Regions from separate parts of the Halobacillus sp. B23F22_5 genome, predicted to be linked through region 1. Evidence: a T-box and tRNA genes for the amino acid it is inferred to sense, from the RefSeq annotation. Region 1 holds a T-box; the other holds one or more tRNA genes.
What was found. A T-box is a leader RNA that pairs with one kind of tRNA and senses whether it is charged. The one in region 1 lies ahead of serS (serine--tRNA ligase), so its partner is inferred to be a tRNA-Ser.

Region 1 (3,406 bases):
TAAAACGCGGGATGGCTGAGATGCAAAAAGGTGGCGTCATCATGGATGTCGTCAACGCAGAACAGGCTAAAATTGCAGAAGAAGCAGGTGCTGTTGCAGTAATGGCACTTGAACGTGTTCCATCTGACATCCGTGCAGCAGGCGGAGTCGCCCGTATGGCTGACCCGACTATCACGGAGGAAGTCTTGAATGCTGTATCTATTCCGGTAATGGCTAAAGCTCGTATCGGCCATATTGTTGAAGCCCGAGTACTGGAATCCATGGGTGTCGACTATATCGATGAAAGTGAAGTGTTGACTCCAGCAGATGATATTTATCATATCAATAAAAGAGATTTCACCGTGCCTTTCGTTTGTGGATGCCGTGATCTCGGCGAAGCAACCCGTCGTATCGGAGAAGGTGCTTCCATGCTTCGTACAAAAGGGGAGCCAGGAACAGGGAACGTTGTTGAAGCGGTAAACCATATCCGTAAAGTACAATCTCAAATTCGCCAGCTACGTGCGTTGTCTGAAGACGAAGTAATGGTATTTGCTAAAGAAAATGGAGCGCCATTCGAAATTTTAATGCAAATTCGTGAAGAAGGACGCCTTCCAGTCGTAAACTTTGCAGCAGGCGGAGTTGCAACTCCTTCTGATGCAGCTTTGATGATGCAATTAGGAGCAGACGGCGTATTTGTCGGCTCTGGTATCTTCAAATCTGACAACCCTGCAAAATTCGCTCGTGCGATTGTTGAAGCGACCACTCATTATGATGACTATAAATTGATTGGCGAACTTTCTAAAGATTTAGGTACAGCGATGGCTGGTATTGAAATGTCCACATTGACTCCAGCAGACCGCATGGCCGACCGCAGCGAATAAAAAGGAGACATGCAGCATGATTAAAATCGGTGTATTAGGACTTCAAGGAGCATTCCGTGAACATGTCCGCTCTGTTGAAGCTTCTGGTGCTGAAGGCATCATTGTAAAGCGTGTAGAACAACTGGACGATTTGGACGGTTTAATTATCCCGGGCGGAGAAAGCACAACGATGCGCCGCCTGATTGATAAATATGGCTTTCTCGAGCCTTTGCGTCAGTTTGGAAAGCAAGGGAAACCGATTTTCGGCACTTGTGCGGGAATGATTTTGCTTGCTTCTGAAATCGCAGGTACAGATAAGGTCCATCTTGGATTGATGGATATCAAAGTGGAACGTAATGCATTCGGCCGTCAGCGGGAGAGCTTTGAAGCCGATTTAGACATGAAGGGGATAGCAGAAGGGTACAATGCCGTTTTCATCCGTGCTCCTTACATTCTGGAAGTAGGAGCGGGCGTTGATGTCCTGGCCACTTATAACGATAAAGTAGTCTTGGCACAGCAAGGTCATTTACTGGCTTGTGCTTTCCATCCCGAGTTGACGGATGACCATCGTTTGACTGCTCATTTCGTCGAGATGGTCGAAGAATCCAAAAAAACACTTGCATCCTAAGATGAAATTCGCTATTCTTTATAAACAACAAATCTATTTCCAAAGCGATGACAGGAACTAGTAGCAAGAACCCTTTTCTTAAGAGAGTCAGTGGTGGCTGAGAACTGATGTGAAGGGCTTGTGAATCCATCCTTGAGCTGATTTGCTGAAACGATCAGTAAGCAAATCCGGTGATTCACCGTTACAGAAGATGAGCCGGGAGGCATGTTTGCCTCCAATCAGGGTGGTATCGCGGGAATACAAGCTCTCGTCCCTATATTTATAGGGATGAGAGCTTTTTTAATTGATAAAACTAATGAAATGAGGAGGAAACTGCCATGTTGGACATGAAATACTTACGCAGCAATTTTGAGGAAGTAAAAAGCAAGCTGAAAAATCGTGGGGAAGATTTATCTGATCTTGATAAGTTTGGTGATCTGGACAGCCGTCGGCGTGAGTTGATTTCAGAAACGGAAGAACTAAAAGCGAAACGTAATGAAGTTTCTAAAGAAATCTCTGTGTTGAAGCGTGAAAAGAAAGATGCCGATCCCATGATCAAAGAAATGAGGGAAGTCGGAGACCGTATCAAGGAACTCGATAATGAACTGAAAGATGTGGAAGAACAGTTGGAAACGATGCTATTGTCCATCCCGAACATTCCGCATGAGAGCGTGCCGGTCGGAGAAGATGAAGATGACAATATCGAAGCACGTAAATGGGGAGATATGCCGGATTTCGACTTCGAAGCCAAGCCACATTGGGATCTTGCCACCGAGCTTGATATCCTTGATTTCGAACGTGCTTCTAAGACAACAGGAAGCCGGTTCGTATTTTATAAAGGTTTGGGCGCACGGCTCGAGCGTGCGTTACTCAACTTCATGATGGATCTACATGCTGATGAACATGGCTACGAGGAGATGCTGCCACCATATATGGTCAACCGTACAGCAATGACTGGGACCGGCCAGCTGCCTAAATTCGAAGAAGATGCATTCCGTATCGCTGACTGGGATTACTTCCTTGTACCTACGGCAGAAGTACCAGTGACGAATTACCATCGGGAAGAAATTCTGGATGCAGAAGACCTGCCTAAAAAATATGTAGCATTCAGTGCTTCTTTCCGTTCTGAGGCAGGATCTGCCGGTCGTGATACACGTGGTTTGATCCGTCAGCATCAATTCAATAAAGTGGAACTTGTCCAGTTCTGTAAACCAGAAGAGTCTTATGATGTTTTGGAAGATCTCACAGCCAATGCAGAAAAAGTACTGCAGTTATTGAAGCTGCCATACCGTGTCATGAGCATGTGTACAGGCGATCTTGGTTTCACAGCGGCTAAAAAATATGATATCGAAGTTTGGCTGCCAAGCTATAACACCTATCGTGAAATCAGCTCTTGCTCTAACTTTGAAGACTTCCAGGCTCGCCGTGCAGGAATCCGTTTCCGACGTGATGCGAAAGGAAAACCGGAATTCGTTCATACCCTGAATGGCTCCGGACTGGCAATCGGGCGGACTGTTTCAGCTATTTTAGAAAATTACCAGCAGGAAGACGGAACAATTGTCGTTCCTGAAGTACTACGTCCATATATGGGCGGCAAAGAAGTCATTAAATAAAGTTACAGAACGAGCCTGAGATTGTTTCAGGCTCGTTTTTAATAACAAGAAGGGCCGCTTGTATGTGGAGGACAGACTCTCTTCTGCGAGTTGTTTCCTTGCCTGTTTCTTTTTTAAAAAATAGCTTTCATCGTTTAATTATCACAAAATTTAATCTTTTGGCTTTTGCGTTGACAGTAGGATGAGGGGCATGATATATTTTTATTTGTTGGACAAGACGGAGGAGTACCCAAGTCCGGCTGAAGGGAGCGGTCTTGAAAACCGCCAGGGGGTTTACGCCCCGCGGGGGTTCGAATCCCTCCTCCTCCGCCATTTTTTACAAACAAAGCGCATAAAATTTGGAGATT
Region 2 (3,406 bases), on a different contig from region 1:
GTGCCAGTGTCGGTGCAAGAAGAGCGGCCTTCACGCATGTTATCTTCAACTTGCTAGGTGCTGCACTGTTTTTAATTTTATTAAAACCATTCACTATGTATACGGAATGGCTCAAAAATACGCTTGACCTTAATCCGGAAATGACCATTGCATTTGCACACGGGTCATTTAATATAGCTAATACTATTTTGCAATTCCCGTTTATCGCTGTGTTAGCTTGGGTAGTTGTCAAGCTTGTGCCTGGTGAGGATTCCGCGGTGGATTCTAAACCACAACATTTAGACCCGATTTTTATTGAACAATCTCCATCGCTTGCATTAGACCAGGCGAAAGAAGAGGTTCTACGTATGGGAGATTTAGCGTATAAAGGGTTGGAAGAGGCCAGCAGTTATTCCAATAACCTGAAGCAGAAGCATGCGGAAGTAGCAATGCAGTTAGAAGATGCATTAAATAATCTAGATCGGAAAATTACAGATTATCTTGTTAAACTATCTGTTGCTCCGTTGACTGATGAAGACAGTAGAAAACACTCGGCCCTTCTTGATTCAGTCAGAGATTATGAACGTATCGGAGATCATTTTGAAAACATCATTGAGCTTATCGATTATAAGGTTTCAAACAAAGTTGATTTGACAGGGCAGGCTCAAGAAGACTTAAATGATATGTTCAACTTGACGCTTATGACTGTCAAACAAGCGACCAAAGCGTTAGAAACGATGGACCGTGAAGAAGCTCTCGCGGTTGTCCAGAAAGAAGATCAGATTGACCAAATGGAACGAACTTATCGTAAAAAGCATATTCTTCGCTTGAACGAAGGGTTATGTACAGGTCAAGCTGGTATCGTATTTGTAGATATAATCAGTAACTTGGAACGTATTGGAGACCATGCGGTTAACATTGCGGAAGAAGTGCTTGGTGAAGAGGAGCAGTAAAAACAAGACGCACTCAGTTAAGCTGAGTGCGTCTTGATTATGTTCAACGTGGAAAGAAACCATCGATAAAACCTGGCAAATTTATAAAAATTAGTCTTGAAAGCAGCTTTTGAACATGCTATATTATTTTTGTTGCTTTCTTACTGGTTAAGAATTTTTCATTGCTATTGACACCTTTTGAAATACATGATATATTATATCTCGTCGCTTCAACAAAGCCAACCTTTTCGAAAACACTTCGGAGTAAGCTTTGCGAAGCTAACCTCATCGAATAATCACCGAAGAAACTTTGCGAGGAATGCAACAGTACTATTTCAGCAAGGAAGACCAATTACAGAGTTGAATGACGAGCACTTAACTTGTAACTCAGTGATATACACTTTTATATTATTCCACCGTAGCTCAGTGGTAGAGCAATCGGCTGTTAACCGATTGGTCGTAGGTTCGAATCCTACCGGTGGAGCCTTCAATGTCGGCGTAGCTCAGCTGGCGAGAGCGTACGGTTCATACCCGTGAGGTCGGGGGTTCGATCCCCTCCGCCGACACCATACATACAAAAAACTTTATATTTTAAAACATGGCGGTCGTGGCGAAGTGGTTAACGCACCGGATTGTGGTTCCGGCATACGTGGGTTCGATCCCCACCGGTCGCCCCATGTGGACCCTTAGCTCAGCTGGTTAGAGCTATCGGCTCATAACCGATCGGTCGCAGGTTCGAATCCTGCAGGGTCCACCATTTTTTTTGCGGAGGAGTACCCAAGTCTGGTTGAAGGGAGCGGTCTTGAAAACCGCCAGGGGCTTCACGGCCCGCGGGGGTTCGAATCCCTCCTCCTCCGCCATTTTATATCATGTGTTAAGAATATTTAATGTTTACTAATGCGGCTTGGTAGCTCAGTCGGTAGAGCAACGGACTGAAAATCCGTGTGTCGGCGGTTCGATTCCGTCCCAAGCCACCACTTACATACCTAGCGATGCTGACTAACAGTCAGCATTTTTTTGTTTCTATAAAAGAATTATGTTTTAAGCAAATCTATTTGGGAAACATTATATAAGCAGGGTCAATAAAAGAAAATAAGAATATGCATAATATTTGCAACACTTCAGATGCTTTGGTAATGTTGCATTAGAGGCTTGAGAGCAGGGAACTGCTTCCAGGCACTAAGGTACATATTATAAAAAGGAGGAATTTCATTATGGCTAAATTTGAACTACCAGAACTACCATACGCTTATGATGCACTAGAACCACACATTGACAAGGAAACAATGAACATCCACCACACAAAACACCATAACACCTATGTGACAAAGCTGAACAATGCGCTTGAGGGCCATGCAGATTTAGAAAGCAAGTCATTAGATGATCTAGTCGGCAATCTTGACGCTGTACCGGAAGATATCCGCAATGCTGTCCGTAACAATGGTGGAGGACATGTAAACCACTCTCTATTCTGGCAAATCATGTCACCAAATGGTGGTGGAGAGCCATCAGGTGATTTGGCTAATGCTATTAACGAAAAATTTGGCAGCTTTGAACAATTCAAAGAAGAATTTGAAAATGTAGCCAAAGGTCGTTTTGGTTCTGGCTGGGCTTGGTTAGTAGTAAACAACGGAAACATCGAATTAATGGATACCATTAACCAGGACTCACCGATTATGGAAGGAAAAACTCCTATCTTAGGGCTGGACGTATGGGAGCATGCTTACTACCTTAAGTATCAGAACAAGCGCCCGGATTATGCGAAAGCATTCTGGAACGTAGTAAACTGGGAAGAAGTTTCTAAGCGTTATCAAGATGCTAAATAATAGTAATGAAAAGCGCGGATTAATTTCCGCGCTTTTTTCATGCCCATAAAATTGCATATCTCCAATCCATTTGAAGAAACTAAAGAAGGACAGTAAAGGAGATTGGAGATATGAAAAAAATATTACACTCCCTTTTAGGGCCGACTGAAGTGAATAAGGATTTACTGCTATTGCTTTTAATTGGCGGTCTTTATTCCTTGGGCATCTTTTTATCGAATACATTCGTTAATGTTTATTTGTGGAAGCAATCCAGCGAGTATACAGCGATCGCGTTATATAATTTGAGTATCTATATTTTGCAGCCCATTACTTTCATTTTTGCAGGAAAATTCGCGAAGAAGGTGGATCGCGTTGTCGTACTGCGGGCAGGGGTAATATTTTTATCCTTGTTTTTCTTGACGGTATTGGTGGTAGGAGAGAAGGCCGCCAGCTTTAATATGTTGCTGGGCGGTTTATTAGGTGTTGGTTACGGCTTTTACTGGCTCGCCTTTAATGTGCTGACATTCGAAATTACAGAACCAGAAACGCGTGATTTCTTTAATGGCTTTTTAGGACTGCTGCAATCTTTCGGTGGTATGATCGGACCTATATTAGCCGGTTTAATCATCGCTAATATGACTGCGTTTACAGGTTATACCGTGATTTTTACCATTTCGTTCGTCTTATTCA

Region 2: it has a tRNA-Ser gene. The T-box ahead of serS (serine--tRNA ligase) is inferred to sense a tRNA for this amino acid. The anticodon was not compared.

The regions. Positions count from the first base shown of each region.
Region 1 is NZ_JBIEKI010000001.1:52,249-55,654, reverse strand. Features, by position in the region: gene pdxS (pyridoxal 5'-phosphate synthase lyase subunit PdxS) at 1-860, shown strand, start outside; gene pdxT (pyridoxal 5'-phosphate synthase glutaminase subunit PdxT) at 877-1,467, shown strand; T-box leader at 1,506-1,725, shown strand; gene serS (serine--tRNA ligase) at 1,785-3,059, shown strand; tRNA gene ACGTN9_RS00295 (tRNA-Ser) at 3,279-3,371, shown strand.
Region 2 is NZ_JBIEKI010000002.1:127,332-130,737, forward strand. Features, by position in the region: gene ACGTN9_RS03950 (Na/Pi cotransporter family protein) at 1-932, shown strand, start outside; tRNA gene ACGTN9_RS03955 (tRNA-Asn) at 1,324-1,395, shown strand; tRNA gene ACGTN9_RS03960 (tRNA-Met) at 1,404-1,480, shown strand; tRNA gene ACGTN9_RS03965 (tRNA-His) at 1,513-1,588, shown strand; tRNA gene ACGTN9_RS03970 (tRNA-Ile) at 1,592-1,668, shown strand; tRNA gene ACGTN9_RS03975 (tRNA-Ser) at 1,679-1,771, shown strand; tRNA gene ACGTN9_RS03980 (tRNA-Phe) at 1,813-1,888, shown strand; gene ACGTN9_RS03985 (superoxide dismutase) at 2,126-2,737, shown strand; gene ACGTN9_RS03990 (MFS transporter) at 2,848-3,406, shown strand, end outside.